DNA from 4 places in the Rothia sp. LK2492 genome. Region 1 is predicted to be linked to each of the others. Evidence: riboswitches for the same ligand, from Rfam matches in the RefSeq annotation. Region 1 holds a riboswitch; each other region holds the start of a gene.
The links. A riboswitch is a leader RNA that binds a small molecule or an ion and turns the genes downstream of it on or off. The one in region 1 is predicted to bind S-adenosylmethionine.

Region 1 (4,496 bases):
GTAATTTCATGAACTCCGGGCGGTCTAAGGCAAAGTATTCGCCGTTGCCCAGTAATAGGTGGGTCTGGCCCTTAGCGAGGGCTGCCAGCACATCGGCGAAAGCAACGTGCCACTCGCCGGCCTTGATAGCGATGCCCAGACCGAACCAGTCACGGCGGCGGGTATCATCTACGGTGACTACGATTTCGGGGGCTTCATCCAGTTCACGGAACTCCGGTACCTGACCCAGTAGTTCCACCTGAACCCCGTCGATATCCCGGTAGGCGGGTAGATAGGTTTCTAGCAGGGTGCGGGTAGACCAACCTTCAAAACGATTCTTGCCAAAAGGAACACCGGGGCGTACTCGCTTCACTTCTTTCAGCACCCGATGCTCATAGGCAGTATCTCGAATATCTGCCCTGTCCTCACCGGGGTAGCCCAGAGCGTCTAGGGTAATGACCTCATCATCGGTGCCTACCGGATGAGCCGGGTAGTCCCAGTGCCAGCGGGTGGCCGCCTCAAATCCCTGGCTACCGGGGGTGAACTCCACGGTTAAGACCAGTTGTGGTGAGCGGACGGCGGGTAGCTGCACTTTTTCGTCGGCGGTAAAGAGGGGAAGGGACCGGGTGAGCTGGGGGTAGAAATCGCTAAAAAAGGTGGGCACATCGGCGGCAGGTACGGTGACTGATTCACCGGACACCAGAGCTTCGGCCACCGGTTCCAGCGGCTCTGCCAGCGGAATCAAAACCAGCTGGGCCTCAGCGTCGAGCCAGGAGGGGCGGTGGTTCTCACCGTCTACCGAGCTGCCTTTACTGGGCACCGCTACTTCATCGACGTGAGCTAGGGCAGAGGGCAGAGCGGACTCCCAACGGGCAGCGGTGGCAGCGTCCACATAATGTTTTTGGGCAGCCCCACTCAGTGCAATAAAACCGCGGCGGGTGACGCCTAGTTTGTGGGTAAGGTTGGCCGGCAGGGTGTAGCCACCCCAGCGCAGAATGGGGGTAAGGCGCAGCGCATCGCTGCTACTGCCGCGTTCAGGTACTGTTTCAAGGCTGAGCTCTACCGCAGGCTCGTCAGCTACCGCTAAACCTGCCTCTTGTCCGTCGAGCAGGATAGGCAAATTCAACTCATCTGCGGACCGCAAGAGCTGCCAGAGCAGAGAGGAATCAACGTTTGAAATGGATGCCCACTCGCGGTGTGAGGAATAGATGGACTGAGAACCGCGAATGACCGCATAGAATTCGGTAAACCAGCTGGCATGCTCGGGGAGTAAGCCCGTGCCGGACGCCCCGGCTGCTGTGCCAGAGAATTTCTCCCAGGTCAGCCCACCCTTAATCCACTTGCCGCGGGCACCCATCATGACCGGGCGGACCTCCAAACTAATCTTGGGGGCACCGTTATTTTTGCTCCAGCCGTACTTACCCGGCACCACCAGCCGTAAATCCAGGGCGCCGGAGACCCCGTGCGTCCTGCTATCAAAGCTCGGCCGGCTAGAGAGAGAATAGGCAAGAGACCTGCGCCAGGCAGGTAACTTGGGCGCTGTCCCATGAGCAGGCGGCACCGTTTCGGTGGGGTCACCAGCCGGGAGCGCCAGCTCGGCTTCCCTCTGAGCCATCTGCTGCCGCAAGTCCGCCACCAGCTTTTGCTTGTCCTCCACCGGGAGAGAAGTTACCTCGTTTTCAGCAGCAGACCGCCAGGTTGAAGAGCTAGCAGTCAGCGCTTTCTTTGCCTTAGCAGACCGGTCAATGGCGGTCAGCATCAGAGCCACCGCATGCTTGCAGTTATGGGACACCGGGCAAGAGCAATACGAGGTGAAAGATGATGACCCGGCCAGCACCTCAGCCGGAAAGATCACGGTCGTCTCATAAGGCGTTGAACCGCTACCAGCCACCTGACCCGTCAGCGTCCGGGCACCCTCATCGTAGGTGTAGCGCACCACCATACCATCGCGCATATACCGCTGACCGCGCGTATAGGCCCCGTGACCCACTTGCCGAATCAAGGCAGGGGCAGTCACGGGAATCTCGGGGAAAGCAGAAGCGGATGACACAGTAACCTCGGTGCGAAATCTAATAAACCGGGGCAAATTCAAAAGCGGCTAATCGTTGAAGCTCCACTTAGTGGGCGGAAACGAGCGCATTCGACTTCTGAATGAACCTAGTCTTCTAGCTTATCGCAGAAGCAAAGGGTGCAGCTGGTGGACAGGTAGCTATCGGTCTTGATTTGCTCAACCAAATGGTGAGAAACCTGTTTACAGGCTGGGCCGGTGTAGGTTACAGTTTTAACCAGCTTCAAGAGTTTCAACTGCTAAGCTCCGACTTTAGTTGAACGCCAACCCCATGTTCACGGGTGGCTCGGATGACGAAGCGGTCTGCATCGCGCATATCGGCGCTGTTTGGTGTAGACAAGAGCACGTTATGAAAGGAACGCGCACCTTACGCGCAAAGGCACCATGTCAAATGCTCGCCCCCACATCTCTGTCCAGAAGAATATCTCTGCTGCATCTGTACCTGCCCGCGGTGGTTTTACCGCGATGAGTATTCAGGACTACACTCGTATTTCGAACGAGCGTAGCGAGTTCCTGAATTTTTTGCTGGCTCCTAACCCGAGCGGCATCCCTGCTACTGAATACGGTGTTCTGAAAGCTGCATGAGCCAGGTAGGTCTTCTTCTTGATTCGGACGTCCTTGCCGAAATCCGCAAGGTAAACCCGCACCCCACTGTGGTGGCATTTTTGCGCCGCAGCTCCTACCGCACCCTCTACATTTCGGTGCTGAGCCTTGGTGAGCTAAAGGGTCTCTACCCCTACCCCGAGACAGACCGCTGGTTGGCTGAGCTCACCGACCGCTTTAACGATCACGTGCTGGACGTGGACGCCCGAGTCTCCCTGGAATGGGCCGGACGGCACGCCGAACCTAAGTTACACGCGGTGGGCTCAGCGGCGTCCACCCCATTGCCAACCGCTGCTCTGGAAGGTCTGATGAGCGCCACAGCGGCGGTACATGAGCTTGAAATTATCTCATCTAAGGCGGAGGTCTACCGCAGCTGGGGCGTGCCCGCTTCAAATCCCTGGCTCGAAGGCGCCTCATGACATCCCTGCTGTTCCTCTAGTAGTTGCGTGTGCGCGCAATCAGCTTGGCCACCGCTGCCCGGGGCAGAATCTTGGTGAGGCTCACCGCAACTTTGTAGGGTACTGAGGGCACGCAGAGCGCTTTGCCCCGGTGACTAGCAGCAGTGGCATCCGCTACTACCCTCTGCGGGGTCAACCAGAGAAAACCAGGTAGAGAAGGGGCTGCTTGCCCCATGGCATCGTGGAATTCTGAGCGGGTGAGACCCGGGCAGACGGCTGTGACGGTGATGCCGCGCGGCGCGTACTGTAGGTTGGCTGACTCTGAGATAGAGACTAAAAACCTTTTGACCGCTGAGTAGGTGCCGCCGGGGGTGAAGGCTGCCACCGAGGCGACGTTAATGATGCGCCCCCTGCCCCTGGGCAGCATGGTAGTGATAGCGGTGTGCATGAGCAGCAACGGAACTTTAGCGAGAACATCCACCTGGGCAAGGTGCTGCTGGGCAGTGGCAGCGTCGAAAGAGCTGCCTAAACCGAAGCCTGCATTGTTGACCAGAATTTCCACCGGAGCTTCATCCTGCTGTAAACGGGCTACCAGGCGCTCTAAATCATCGGGATTGAGCAGGTCAGCGGGAAGCACCTCAACGGTGACACCGCACTCCGCCCGCAGGTTTTCAGCCAGCTCTTGCAGCGGGCCAACCCTGCGAGCTGTCAGTACCAAATGGTAACCGGCGGCGGCGTACTGGCGCGCAAATTCGGCGCCGATGCCAGCTGAGGCACCAGTAATCAGAACGTAGGATGGGTCAATGCTCATAGGTGCACTTTACCTAACATGCTCAACATCATTCGGGGAACTTGCTGTAAAGGCGCCGAGCGCTTGGGTATCAGCAAACGAAACATGACATGATAAAAGCGATGAAAACACCAGCCCGCCCCCCGCGTTCTTTACCCATGCCCCTGTGGTTGCAGGGTGCCGTTGAGCTTGCCCTCGTTGCAGCGCTGAGTTACCTGGCCGTTGTCTTTTTGTTGGCAGCTGTTTGGTATACCAACGGTTTTGATAACAGCACCTTTGCCGGTGCTACCTCGGTAGCCGGCCATACTTGGTTGCTGGTGCACGGTGTTCCACTGGCTATGGACATCCCAACGCAGGGTGCATTCTCGGCGATTTCGGGCACGATGAGTCTTATGCCTCTGGGGCTGACACTGATACCTTTAGCGCTCTGTTACCGTTCGGGTAGGCGTTTGGCGAGGGCCTCCTATGAGGGGCAATTCTGGCAGCCACTACTGGGCGGTATGGGTGCTTACGCGCTGGTTAGCGTAGCTATTAGTGCGCTTTCAACCGGCGACTACTTTGCCACCTCGCCGGTTTTTGCGGCGCTTATTCCCCTGTGGGTAGTGGCGCTGGGTGTCCTAGCCGGTGGTTACGCGGAGTCAGGCTCCTTGGCTGCCAT
Region 2 (4,496 bases), on a different contig from region 1:
CACAGTTCAGAAGCAACACTGAAGAACTTGAAACAGAGGGCTTTCAAAGGGAATTTGTCTGGAAAAAGCAACAAATGGACAGGTTCATTGAATCTATTCTGGTGGGCTTTCCAGTTCCTGGGATATTTTTGGTCGAGCAAAGCGATAATAGATTACTTGTCCTTGACGGTCAACAGCGCCTTACTACATTGAGGTTCTTTAAGGAAGGAAGGATCCAAAGGAGAAATCAAGATAACGGCGAAACCGTAAATTCTCCTTTTGTTTTAAAATATGTTTCAGATGAATTTTCCGGTAAGTCTTACGAAGACCTATCATCTGAACAACAAAGGAAATTTAGAAACACTGGTATTACAACAACAATAGTTCGAACAGTCCCTGAGCCCGGTGATTTAAGTACAATCTATCAGATTTTTGAAAGAATCAACTCTGGCGGAACAAAACTTACCCCACATCAAATTAGAATAGCTACATTTGCGGGCAGAATTGTAGGATTTATTGAGGAAATCAATAACACCTCAGATTGGAGACATCTATACGGAAAGTATGACGTCAATGCACATGATCACGAAATAATTTCTAGAATATTAGCCTTGTACTTTAATTGGGAAAACTATTCAGCTCCAATGAAGGAGTTCATTAATGACTTTTATGAGAAACATCGCTATGCAGATAACCCCAGTCATGAATTAGAAAACGCCAAACAGCTATTCCTCAGAGTAACATCTCTTATTCGCCAAGCTTACCTCGATAAAGGATGGGCGCGAGAACATAGTATCTCATATGTAGACTCTCTGTATGTAGGACTCATGAAACGTATCGAGAAATCTGAAATTGGAGCAGAAGAACTGCTGTCAAGATTACACATTTTTTCAGATGAACTTGATTGGCAAGCAGTCAGCCGAAATGGTTCAGATAAATTCTTTATCAGCCAAAGAATGAGAGCTGCAATAGAGGTATTTGGCGAATGATACCTTCAGAATTTTCGCTTGTTGAAGTTTTGCAAAAACTGGTTGATACATATTCCCCTATCCGACTAGATAACATATCAAATTCTGTTGTAACTTGGGATGCCTTAATTGAGTCTATTAGATTTTATCCTCAATGGATTAAAGCTAAAGAAAATGTTAGACCCATGTCACTTGAATCATGGATGACATCAAAAATGCAGCAGAATATAATTGTACAAGCTTCCTCCAATGTGGAGTCTGCCCTACGCGATTGCTCTATAACCCGTCTAAAAAAAGAGTTTCCAAATTTTGAAGACATAGAAGAATTTGTTGAGAAGTCCAATAATTCAAAAGGATTTAAAAGTGAAGATCACGGTAAAATTAAAACAGCTTGGTCGGATGCCATTAAGTCAACGATACCTTACGGTGCCAATCCATCCAATTCTCGAATCAAAGAGTGCCTAACCTACATCTCATCTAAATGTTCTGAAGATTACACATCCTTAATTAATAATACATCACTAAATCCTGATGTTATTAAATTTCAAGTTGACTTGAGAAACTCAATTTCTCATGGCAATTCTGGAATCAGTTTCTCTGAAGAATTATTAGCACTAATTGTTTGGCATTCTTTTGAAATCCCGTACGCCCTCAACCTTTATGCTTCAGGGTTAAATAGAATCTGTGACATCAATGGGAATTATAATCTTATAAGCAACCCATTCGAGGCTGATTTTATACGATTCCACACACAGCTCCATTTTCGTAAAATTATTAAATAATCACTCATAGAATTTAACTGCATATAAAATTAATTTCTATCCAAGATAATAATTAGGTAAGCCATTATATTGGCTTACCTAATTATTTATATAAAGATACCTTTCTAGCTAATTAGCATAGGAGCTAATTCACAGGCATCCAACGGTTCATCCGAAAGATGCGCCTGAGGAAAACTTCCTTCGATACGCCTACCCAAGAGTTTATGGCTGGAACTAAATAGCAATACCGGCGCAGCCGCTTTCTCATCAGATTCGATGTCCTGGTTATCGCCACCCTCAGGTGCACAGAGATAAGCTATACGCTGCGGATCGTGGTGCCAGAAATAGGCCGCGCCGTCTGCCGTCTGTAGTTTCAACCGGGTGCCGCGCTGCTCAAGCACTGTGGCTTTCTCCCACAACTTATTTGAAGCGTTGATATCAACAGCAGGCACAATTCCGTGACCAGCAGTGTGAAGAATACAGCGGGTACCAACAGTGTCCTTGCTTGTTTCTGCATCGGCATTAGAAGAAGAAAAAGAAAGCTGACTCATGAGGGCCTCCTAAAATAGTCGCTACTTTCACTGGACCGTCTGAGCCTGGTGACCGATTTTCCTTTGAAGGCACCGTCTGCGAAAGGCGGTTGCCAGCCAACAAGTCAAAGGGCTTAGCGTTGGGCTTCTGAATCGTGGTAGCAACTTCAACAGAGTTTTATCAGTTCACACAATAAGCTCTATTACAAAGGGGCCGCCCTCCCCTACCGCTGGTAGGTGAAGGGCAGCCCCTCGTCTGCCAAATAACTTAGTTCTTCTGCAGTGACTTTACGATGTTGTCAGCAACTTCCTGTGCCTTAGCGGTGTCCGAAGCTGAAACGGTGATAATGCTGTAACCGTCACCAGTGCCTGCCGGCACAATGATGTAAACACCTCCGACATCTACCCCAGCAACCTCAGCAGTGTACGCCTGAGTGACACCTTCGCCCAGAGACGTCTGAACCTCAGCAAATGTACCGGCTGTACCGTTAACCTCCTCAACCATCGCCTTAGCTTCCTCAGCAGAAGGCGCCACCGATGCAGAAACCGGCTCCGCCAAAACGTTGACGTTCTCAGCAAAACCAGCTGCATCACGAGTCGCAGACATAGCCATCACATCAAGCTGAGCCATCTGTTGCTTTAGCATCTCAGCGTTCATACCGGTCTCAGAACCAGCCTGCTCCAAGTATGCCTGAATCTCGGCATCATTAGCCATAGCCTGACTATCCACCTCCAGCCAGCCCTCGGGCACGCCAAAGGACTGGCCATTATTAGGTGCGGAAATCAGTTTGTAGCCCTCAGGCAGCTCCGCCTGCACCGCCGCGGCGGACGAAGTTTCAGAAGCCGCCGAAGTCTCAGTAGCGGTAGTAGCCGCAGCAGAGCTTGCCGACGATGCACTGCTCTCAGCAGTCACTGGCTCATCGCTGTTTGAACCGCAACCGACCAGGACGGTCAAAGCTAGCAGCGCGGCGGTAGGTACGGACAGGAAACGAGAAGTGGGGGAAGACATGTCTGCCTCTTTCACCTGAAAGGAGTAAATACCCTTTCAGAGTAGACCCAGGTCACTATATTGGAGTAGCTACCGGCCAGTAATCGAAATATTTCTTCTACGCGCCGTAGAAAACCAGCTCCGCCCTTAGCTCAGCGCACCGCCAGATTCTTCTAGGTAGCAGGTAGCACACAGGGACTCGTAGCCCACGTGCACGCCGTCGATGGCCACCTGGTCGCCGTCGAAAATGAACTTACCATCAAGCGTCCGCCCGTTAAAGAGTGCTTTACGTCCGCACCGGCAAATGGTCTTCAATTCTTCAAGGGTGTGGGCGATTTCAAGCAGGCGGGCAGAACCGGGGAAGGCGTGAGTACGAAAATCGGTGCGGATACCGTAGGCAAGCACTGGGATATCCTCCAGCACGGCAATGCGCATCAGGTCATCAATCTGTTCTGAGGTCAGGAACTGTGCCTCGTCCACTAGCAGACAGGAGACGGGCAGGTGCCAGTGCATCCGGTCAGGGTCTTCAGCTACTTCAGCAGCGGCATGAAAGAGATCCTTCGCTGAGTCCTCAGGGCCAATGAGGAAGTCAGCATGGCGGGTCACGCCCAGGCGAGAAACAATGAGGGCATCACCCTTGGTATCCACGCGGGGCTTAGCCAGCAGGACGCGCTGGCCCCGCTCCTCGTAGTTATAGGCAGCCTGCAGCAGGGCCGTAGACTTGCCCGAGTTCATCGCCCCAAAACGGAAATACAGCTTAGCCACGTGCGCTACCCCTTCACCAGAAAAATCAAACGGCACCAGTCTACCCGCAAACAAAAACACCAGCATGGCTGCTCCCCCTCGCGAGCGAAAGGTAAGCCATGCTGGCGCAGCGGTGGCGGAGTAGACGTGCTTGCAGCCGGCTGGCTCGGGGCTGGCATGAATCGAGGCGAGCGCCCCGCGCGAGTCTCGAGAGGATCAGCCGGCGAGAGCACGTCCGCCCCGCCACCGTTCAGTTTGAAGTTAGCCCTTGACGGGTTCAACCTCGATGCCAGAGACATCCACCTGCTTGAGGGGGATGGTCTTTGAGCCGCTGACCATCTTGTGGACCAGGTAGACGCCAATGATGATGGGCACACCAATGTAGGCTGAGACAACCTCAAACCAGTGGCCCTCAAAGATGGCGTTGTAGTTCTGGCCGCCAATGACCAAGAGGCACATGAGCAGCGCAACGATGGGCCCAATGGGGAAGAGCGGTGCCTTGTAAGGTAGGTCTTTCACATCGAAG
Region 3 (4,496 bases), on a different contig from region 1:
GCGCCGAGATACGTGCAGGGTCAGCCTTGGTGGCAAACGAATCGTGGATGAGACTGCCCAAAGCGGAGTCCACATCAGCCTGGGTGGCGACGTCCCCGGACTCAACCAGGTAAGGGCCAACCCTTGTCAGCACGGTACGCTGGGCCTCCCCGGGCACGTTATCAATGTCTAGATTGGTTCGTTCCCAGACGGTGCGTGCGGTTTCTAGCGTGACACCCGATTCATCCGCCAGAATCTGAATCGCCTCATCTTCGTTAGCTAAAGCCCACTCGCGGGCGTACTCGTAGGTATCAACAATGGTCTGAGCGGACTCGGGGTCAGAAGCGATGAAGTCCTCGGTAGCGTTCAAAAAGCCGTAGGTATTGAAGTCAACGTTGCGGTAGAAGAGGATGTTGCCGTCTTCAATTTCGGTGCCTGCCATGATGGGGTCTAGCCCGCTCCAGGCATCCACCGAGCCCTTAGTGAGAGCGGTACGGCCGTCAGCGTGCTGGAGCTGCTCGATTGTGACATCCTGCGGTGAGACATTGTTTTCTTCAAGCGCTTGGAGCAGGAAGAAGTAGGGGTCGGTACCCTTGGTGACTGCAACTGACTTACCGGCCAAGTCTGCAACCGAGGTAATACCGGAGTCGGGGGTGGTGACCAGAGCAGCCCATTCAGGCTGGGAGTAGAGGTCAATCACCTGAATGGGGGAGCCGTTCGACCGGGCAAGGAGCGCCGCTGACCCGGCGGTTGAGCCGACGTCAAGAACCCCAGACCGCAGAGCCTCATTAGCCTTATTCGATCCCGCTGACTGCACCCATTCCACGGTCTTACCCTCATCCTGGAGAGCAGTCTCTAGCCACCCTTTTTCCTTGATGATGAGGGAGAGCGGGTTATAGGTGGCGTAGTCGACAGTGATTGTGGTGTCCGCGGCTGAGGCTGGAGCTGAGGCTTCAGGAGCTGCGTTTTCACCTGCCAGGCAGCCGGTCAGTAGCAGGGCGCCAGCGGCCAGGAGGGCGGAGGATTGGGCGAAACGAGAAAAGATTGACACGGGGTTTCCTTGAAATGTCGTAGTGTGTGGGTGCAAGAAGCAAAGGCCAGGGGGGCAGATACCCTGTAAAGGAGAGGGCTGGTACTTAGTGCTCTTCGACGCCGAGCTCAGCCAGCAATTCTTTGCGCAACAAAGCGAGGTCTAAATCCCCGCGATCACGGGGCCGGTGCCCGGGCACCTCAACCGTTCGGGTAATCGTGGCAGGCGAGTGCGGATCAGGTGTGCCTAACACAATTACGCGATCTGATAGGTAGAGAGCTTCTTCCACATCGTGGGTGACCAATAGGATGGTTGCGGGATCCTGAGCATGAATATCCAGCAGCAGATCCTGCATTTTGATACGCGTCAGGGCATCCAGCGCACCAAAAGGCTCATCGAGCAGCAGGACGCCGGGGTTACGCGCTAGTGCTCTCGCCAGGGATGCGCGCTGCGCCATGCCTCCTGAAATCTCGCGGGGGCGATGCGCCGCATAATCCCCCAACCCCACCAGCCGCAAGAGGGCATCAACATGCTGCCGAGCGTCGTCCTTAGGGGTGCCCTTGGGTAGGCCCAGAGCCACATTCTTAGCAATAGACCGCCAGGGTAAAAGCCTGGGCTCCTGAAACCCAATGGCTACCCGTGAATCTAGGCCACGAACGGCAGCGCCGTCGATGGTGACCTCACCCGCGCTGGCTGCTTCCAAACCAGCCGCTACACGCAGCAGCGTTGATTTACCGCAGCCTGAGGAACCAATAATCGAAATAATCTCACCCGGATAGGCGGTGAACGAAACACCTTCGAGGACCGTGTGGACTGCCCCGCGCTCGCCGGCGAAGCTCTTAGCGATGCCCGAGAAGTTGATGTCACAGGCGGTGAGGGTGTGCTTTAGCGTGAGTGTGCTCATTGCTTTCTCCATCGTTTCTTGGCGTTAGCACCGGTCCCTATGGTGGGTGGTTGCTGCGACGTCGTGGAGCCAAGTCTCTCGGTCGCTCTGGATGGTTATCGGTGGCTTTAGCCTATGGGCGCGGTGCCTGAAAATCTAGCCTGTGACGCCTCTTAACGTTTGTGACGCTCCGTGACGGCCCGCCGTCCGTAACAGAACTCAACCCGGTTCACAGTGTGAAACAGAGTCCCTAAACTTTGCCTCAGCGCCCCCTCACCTCGTTAGACTAAAACCGTGATCATGAGACCCAACGCTAAGCTCTGGCTCGTTGGGCGGCAACCCTCTCCCGTAGCGGGGTGCTCCAGATGAGGATCCGGCAGATAACTGCAAGTACGGCGCAACTAGGCGCCACCTTCACAAGAGGTTAGGCGTCATTTTTGTATCGCTAGCCAGGCACGGGGTGTGAGGGCTGACCCGAAAGGCACCGGTTCATGACCGAGAAGAAGCGTATCGTTGTCAACGCGTTCGATATGACCACCACCAGCCACCAGAGCTTCGGCACCTGGCGTCACCCCCGCAACCGTGCGGATGAATACAACACCATCGAATACTGGACTGATCTGGCAAAGGTCTGCGAAAAGGGCCTCTTCGACGCTATCTTCATCGCCGACGTGGTGGGCGTCTACGATGTCTACAAGAACTCGGTGGCCGATGCCCTGCGCGACGGCGCGCAGGTTCCGGTGGGCGACCCCTTCCTGCACATTTCAGCCATGGCAGCGGTTACCAAAAACATTGGCTTCGGCGTCACCGCAGCTGCCACGTACAACCAGCCTTATACCCTGGCACGGTCCTACTCCACCCTTGACCACTTGACCCGCGGCCGCGTGGGCTTCAACGTGGTGACCAGCTACCTGGCGTCAGCTGCTGAAAACCAGGGCCTGCCAGCTCAGATCCCACACGATACCCGCTACGAGATCGCAGATGAGTTCTTGGATGTTTGCTACAAACTTTGGGAGGGTTCCTGGGAGGACGGCGCGGTGCTGCGTGACCGTGAAAATGGTATCTTCGCTGACCCCACCAAGGTGCACCCCATCGAGCATAAGGGGAAGCATTTCACCGTGCCCGGTATCGCCCTGTCTGAGCCCTCACCCCAGCGCACTCCGGTTATTTTCCAGGCGGGCGCATCATCCCGCGGCCAGCAGTTTGCTGGAAAGCACGCCGAGGCTATTTTCATCACCGCCCTGCGCCCCCACTTGACCAAGGTGCTGACCGGCCGCATCCGCGACGCTGTTGAAGCAGCGGGCCGTAACCGTGATGATGCCAAGATTCTTGCCATGCTCTCGGTTGTGGTTGATGAGACTGACGAGAAGGCGCAGGAAAAGTTCGAGGAGTACAAGAAGTACGCCAACTTAGAAGCTTCTCAGGCAATTATCGGCGGCTGGAGCGGTGTGGATCTCTCCCAGTTCGATGAGGACGAGGCGCTCAAGTACGTTGAGACCGAGTCGATTCAGTCCTTCCTGACCCCCTTCACCCTACAATCCAAGGATCGTGACTGGACGCGTCACGATATCGCTGAGCACTGCGCTACCGGCGGCATGGGCGAGGTCATCGTGGGCTCACCCCAGACCGTTGCCGATGAGCTAGAACGCTGGATTGACGAGGGTGGCCTGGACGGAATCAACCTTGCCTACCATGTTTCCCCGGGTTCCTTCGAAGACTTCGTGGAGTTCGTGGTGCCCGAACTGCAGAAGCGCGGCCGCTACCGCACCGCCTACGAAGGTTCCACCCTGCGGGAGAACCTCTTCGGTGAGGGCATCACCAAGGTGGCAGATACCCACCCGGCTGCAGCCTACCGCGGCGCCTACGTTGGTCAGCGCAGCGCCGCGGACGGCAACGTCCGCTAGGACAAGCTGACCGAAACGCCCCCGTGCGTCACCGGGAATCATCAGGAAACCTTCAAAAGTGTGGATGTGGAGTAAGACCGTACTTTTGAAGGTTTCTTTTGCTGTGCTCAGAGGCCTAAAGTGTGCGAGTATGGCTAGTACAAAGATGTGTACTTACTATTGAGAGTGGGTTGCCGTGTCAGATCCCTTTCCGCATACTCAGCAGCCGCCGACGGTCGCCCTGGTACTTGCCGGTGGCCGGGGGAGCAGGCTCTCGCCGCTGACCGATCACAGGTCTAAACCGGCTATCCCTTTCGCAGGTATCTACCGCATGATTGATGTTGCCCTGTCTAATCTGGCGCACTCTGGGCTGCGTCACGTCTGGGTGGTGGAGCAGTACCAGCCCTTCACCCTCAACCAGCATCTTGCCGGCGGACGCCCCTGGGACCTGGACGGCACCCGCGATGGTTTGCGTATTCTTCCGCCGGTTCAGGGTCATGCTGTGGATGGTTTTGCCAGCGGTAACGGGCACGCTCTCTACCAGCAGGTGCCTCTGCTGGAATCGGTGGGTGCACGGAACGTGATAGTGATGAGCGCAGACCACCTCTATCAGCTGGACCTGCGCCCGGTCCTTGAGCAGCACGATGAGCTTGGCTCTGACCTCACTATTGTGACGACCGAGATTGATGAGGACGCCTCCCGTTACGGGGTGGTGCGCACT
Region 4 (4,496 bases), 160 kb from region 1:
GGTCGAGGCTTTAATCGTCATCGATTTACCTTTCGTACTTTAGAGCGCGTTAAAGCCTAGTTCGAGGTCAGCCAAAATATCATCGATATGTTCAATACCCACCGAGAGGCGAATAAAGGCGGGATTGATGCCGATGGCGGCTAGCTCATCTGGCGTTGATTGGCTGTGCGTGGTGGACGCCGGGTGTACGACCAGGCTGCGCACGTCGCCAATGTTGACCAGGAGGGAGTGTAAGGACAGCGCATCTACAAATTTTTGGGCGGTGGGAGCATCCGCGTCTTTGAGAGTGAAGCCCAGGACTGCACCGGCGCCGCGGGGCAGGTATTTCTGAGACAGCCCGTAGTAGGGTGAACTTTCCAAACCCGAGTAAACCACCGATTCAACCGCGGGATGCTCAGATAAGAAGCGGGCAACTGCAGCAGCGTTCTGCACGTGTCGCTCCATGCGTAGTGACAGGGTCTCAAGCCCGATCGCTATGTTAAAGGCATTGGTCGGAGAAATTGATGCTCCCAAATCACGGAGCAGGGCCACGCGGGCTTTCAAAATGTAAGAGAGGTTGACGCCAAAGGCGCCGTCTTTGCCCAGGTCGTGGGCGTAGACCAGGCCGTGGTAGCTCTCATCGGGCTGATTAAAGATGGGGTATTTTTCGGGGTAAGCACCGTAGTCGAAGGTGCCGGCGTCCACGATGACACCACCCACAGAGGTTCCGTGGCCCCCTAGATATTTAGTCGCAGAGTGCACCACAACATCAGCACCGTGCTTGATGGGGTTCAGCAGATAAGGCGTTGCTACGGTGTTATCCACGATAAGGGGAACACCTACGCTGTGAGCTACATCTGCAATGGGTTCAATATCCAGCACGTCCCCGCGAGGGTTGGGCAGGGTCTCCCCAAAGAAAGCTTTGGTGTTAGGGCGGGCGGCAGCGCGCCAGCTTTCGGGGTCTGCGGGGTCATCAACGAAAGTGGTTTCAATGCCTAGATTCGCCAGGGTGTATTTGAAGAGGTTGTAGGTACCGCCGTAAAGAGAGGGCGAGGCAACGATGTGATCCCCTGCCCCGGCAATATTGAGAATCGAGAAAGTATTGGCTGCCTGACCAGATGCGAGCAACAGCGCTCCCACTCCGCCTTCTAGGGCCGCGATACGGTTTTCTACCGCTTCTTGGGTGGGGTTATTAATACGGGTATAGATGGGGCCCAGCTCAGAGAGAGCAAAACGGTTAGCTGCCTGCTGTGAATCCTTAAAGACAAAAGAGGTGGTCTGATAAATCGGCAAAGCGCGTGCCCCGGTGACCGGGTCAGGTTCTTGACCAGCGTGAATTTGCTGGGTCTCAAATTTCCAGCCGGCAGGCTTGCTGGGAGTGGGGATGTTCTGTGAGGTCGTCATGTTGGTAGCTCCAGTCTCTAGTGAGGAAAATATCTCGCAAGGTGGGGCCGCATGCCGTAACTCCCGGTCTACCGGAAGGTGATGCACCGAAGGAGATGGCACATCGGTCCCGCGCTTACACATACCCGTCTGGGATGTGTCAGGTCTTCACTCAGGGCACCCCACCGCAGGTGGAGGGTTGCCGGCCAGCTAGCTGAGGCTTAGTGCTGGCGCTCTTGACCTGTTGTTAGTCTTCCTTAGCGGGTTTCATGGCGTCAAGAAAAGACTGCAAGATGTCAGCATGTTTCATTTGTTGCAAAAATTACGCAGGTGTAACTCTTACCCTTACCCAGTTTGGATTAAGACCACGGACGGTCTAGGAGCGCGTTCAAGCTGCCCCTCTCGCAGGGTTCGCTAGCGCTCACTCGTCAATTCACCCCAGCCCCGACTAGCTTGGCCGCGCTCATCGTCCGCCCGCTCCTGCTCTTACGGGGAAACCTCTCTCCACTAGACTGGAGAAGAAACCATCAGAAAGGCATCTCATGACGCTCACCCCACCCCGTCCCCCACGCATCGCCAGCGAGCGCACTCATCATGGCGATACTTTCATTGATTACTACGAATGGATGCGTGATAAAGAGAGCGAAGAGGTGCTTGCCCATCTCACAGCAGAGAATGCATACACCGATGGGGTTACCGCTGACCAGCAGCCTCTGCGCGACGCTATTTTTGAAGAGATTAAAGGCCGCACTCAGCAAACGGATATGTCCGTTCCCTCCCGCAGGGGTGCCTGGTGGTATTTCAATCGGACGGTAGCCGGCGAGCAGTACCCCATTATGTGCCGGGTGCCTGCCCTAACAGAAGGCAGCGTTGTTGAGCGTTATACACCACCGCAGGTGGTGCCCGGTCAGCCGCTTGAGGGTGAAGAAGTGGTGCTGGACTGCAACGAGTTTGCGCGAGACCTACCTTTCTTCTCACTAGGCTCCTTCCAGGTTACTCGCGACGGACGACTGCTGACCTTTGGAGTCGATGACACCGGCGATGAGCGCTACACCCAGCACTTCAAAAACCTTGAAACCGGCCAGATGCTGGATGAAAAGATTGAAGATATCTTCGCCGGAGCTTTCTTTGCCTCGGGCGCTAACCACCTTATCTATGCTGTAGCCGATGATTCCTGGCGCCCCTATCAGATTCGTGCTCATCGAGTGGGAAGTAGCCCGGCTGATGACATTGCTCTCTATACCGAAGAGGATCAGGGCATGTGGCTGGGAGCGGGGATGTCGTCCTCCCGTACACACGTGGTGATGACCTCCGGTAACTCTGAGTACACTGAGACCCGCGTGGTCAATATTCATGAGTTAGGCGAGGTAGAGCCCACGCTGATTATTAGTAGGGAGCAAAGGGTTGAATACAGCACCGACATCATCGATGTCGATGGAAGGGCCTACCTGGTGCTCACCCATGACTTTGATGCGCCCAACTCAGAAATCGTCATAGCACCTCTCCCCGAAGCCTATGTACCTTTTGAGCGTCTGCGGGCTGATTGGGTGGCTCTTATGCCGCACCGCGACGATGTACGCATCGAGAGCGTTAGCTTCTCGCGCAACCACCTTGCGGTCATGGCGCGAGAGAACACCACGGTTAAGGTCTTTGTTGCACCCCGCAGCTCACTGTCACATCAGCTCGCTGTAGGCGACCCCCGCGGTATCGAGTTCACTCAGCCCGGCGGCTTTAGTGAGGAGCTCTACACTTCCTCCTGTTCAGGGATGAACATTATGTCCCCGGTGATTCGCCTCAACTACACCTCCTTCCTCACGCCCAGCAGTGTCTATGACTACTTCCCTGATACCGATGAGCTGGTGCTACGCCGGGAAACGCCGGTTCTGGGCTACGAGCGTGATCAGTACACCGCTTATCGCATGTGGGCGCCAGCTGCCGACGGCGCCATGATTCCTCTTTCTGTCATGCACCTAGCTGATGTGGATAAGACACAACCGCACCCCGTGATTCAGTACGGTTATGGCTCCTATGAAGCTTCAATGGATCCTTACTTCTCCGTAGCCCGCCTGAGCGTCCTCGACCGCGGTGCCGTATTTGTGATTGCTCATATCCGCGGTGGTGGCGAGATGGGCCGGTCCTGGTACACCGAAGGCAAGAAACTAGCCAAGAAGAACACTTTCACAGATTTCATTGATTCCACCGACTTTCTCGCCTCACTCCCCTGGGTGGACGAACAACGGATAGGTATTATGGGTGGTTCTGCCGGCGGTCTGCTCATGGGGGCCGTACTAAATATGGCGCCGCAGAAGTACAAAGCCTGCCTAGCCCAGGTTCCCTTCGTGGACGCCCTTACTACCATTCTCGACCCAGAGCTTCCGCTCTCTGCTTTGGAATGGGAAGAATGGGGTAACCCCATCGAGAACCGTGAAGTTTACGACTATATGAAGTCTTACAGCCCTTACGAAAACATCCGAGCTACTGCCTACCCGGCGATAGCCGCAGTCACCTCCCTTAATGACACACGTGTGTTGTATGTTGAGCCTGCAAAATGGGTAGCTAAACTGCGTGAAATTATATCTTCAGACTCACCGGTTCCCCTACTCAAGACAGAAATGGACGGCGGGCATGGTGGAGGCTCAGGGCGGTACACGGCCTGGCGCGACATTGCCTGGGATTACGCGTTTTTGTTATCTCATCTGTCCGATAAAAAATAGATACATTTAAAATATTCGGGCATAAAAAGTATTGAGTGCTTTCTCAGCAGCAGGGGCTATCAACAACCAACGCTTATATCCCCTGCTCTTTTTATTTCACTCAATCACTCCTGTCTCTATATTGTGAATAGGACACCATAATTTCCGCACTATGACCCCTGTGGTAGGTCATTTCAGGATGAGCAGTGCGGAAAATTATCCTGAAAGCATCGGGGGTTACAGGTTCCCTAGTACCTGTCTCCTGAGAAGTGTGCCCCCCCCCTTAGCACACCCCGGTAGTGCGAGTGTAGGTGCCCGTCCACTACTGGACGGGCGCCTATCAGTTTAAAAGAAAAAGCAGGGTCACAGGAAGAAGATCCCGTGCCCTGCTCTTTTCAAGGAGGGGGTGGTTTTTAGCCCTCTACTCCCAGCTTTTCAAGG

Region 2: it holds a riboswitch for S-adenosylmethionine, as region 1 does, so the genes downstream of both, VVR27_RS09815 (hypothetical protein) here and VVR27_RS02540 (nuclease PIN) in region 1, are expected to answer to the same signal.
Region 3: it holds a riboswitch for S-adenosylmethionine, as region 1 does, so the genes downstream of both, VVR27_RS06405 (LLM class flavin-dependent oxidoreductase) here and VVR27_RS02540 (nuclease PIN) in region 1, are expected to answer to the same signal.
Region 4: it holds a riboswitch for S-adenosylmethionine, as region 1 does, so the genes downstream of both, VVR27_RS03260 (bifunctional o-acetylhomoserine/o-acetylserine sulfhydrylase) here and VVR27_RS02540 (nuclease PIN) in region 1, are expected to answer to the same signal.

Annotation. Positions count from the first base shown of each region.
Region 1 covers NZ_JAYWLX010000002.1:77,312-81,807, forward strand. Annotated here, with positions in the region: gene VVR27_RS02535 (SNF2-related protein) at 1-2,029, opposite strand, end outside; SAM riboswitch class IV at 2,269-2,396, shown strand; gene VVR27_RS02540 (nuclease PIN) at 2,432-2,632, shown strand; gene VVR27_RS02545 (plasmid stabilization protein) at 2,629-3,069, shown strand; gene VVR27_RS02550 (SDR family NAD(P)-dependent oxidoreductase) at 3,086-3,859, opposite strand; gene VVR27_RS02555 (DUF6350 family protein) at 3,961-4,496, shown strand, end outside.
Region 2 covers NZ_JAYWLX010000009.1:56,159-60,654, reverse strand. Annotated here, with positions in the region: gene VVR27_RS09825 (DUF262 domain-containing protein) at 1-968, shown strand, start outside; gene VVR27_RS09820 (hypothetical protein) at 965-1,729, shown strand; gene VVR27_RS09815 (hypothetical protein) at 1,834-2,259, opposite strand; SAM riboswitch class IV at 2,276-2,393, opposite strand; gene VVR27_RS09810 (hypothetical protein) at 2,507-3,247, opposite strand; gene VVR27_RS09805 (thymidine kinase) at 3,374-3,991, opposite strand; gene VVR27_RS09800 (amino acid permease) at 4,232-4,496, opposite strand, start outside.
Region 3 covers NZ_JAYWLX010000004.1:196,527-201,022, forward strand. Annotated here, with positions in the region: gene VVR27_RS06395 (aliphatic sulfonate ABC transporter substrate-binding protein) at 1-1,030, opposite strand, end outside; gene VVR27_RS06400 (ABC transporter ATP-binding protein) at 1,116-1,913, opposite strand; SAM riboswitch class I at 1,919-2,011, opposite strand; SAM riboswitch class IV at 2,189-2,291, shown strand; gene VVR27_RS06405 (LLM class flavin-dependent oxidoreductase) at 2,384-3,796, shown strand; gene VVR27_RS06410 (glucose-1-phosphate adenylyltransferase family protein) at 3,972-4,496, shown strand, end outside.
Region 4 covers NZ_JAYWLX010000002.1:237,950-242,445, reverse strand. Annotated here, with positions in the region: gene VVR27_RS03265 (homoserine O-acetyltransferase) at 1-21, opposite strand, end outside; gene VVR27_RS03260 (bifunctional o-acetylhomoserine/o-acetylserine sulfhydrylase) at 40-1,383, opposite strand; SAM riboswitch class IV at 1,490-1,604, opposite strand; gene VVR27_RS03255 (S9 family peptidase) at 1,905-4,076, shown strand; gene gatB (Asp-tRNA(Asn)/Glu-tRNA(Gln) amidotransferase subunit GatB) at 4,469-4,496, opposite strand, start outside.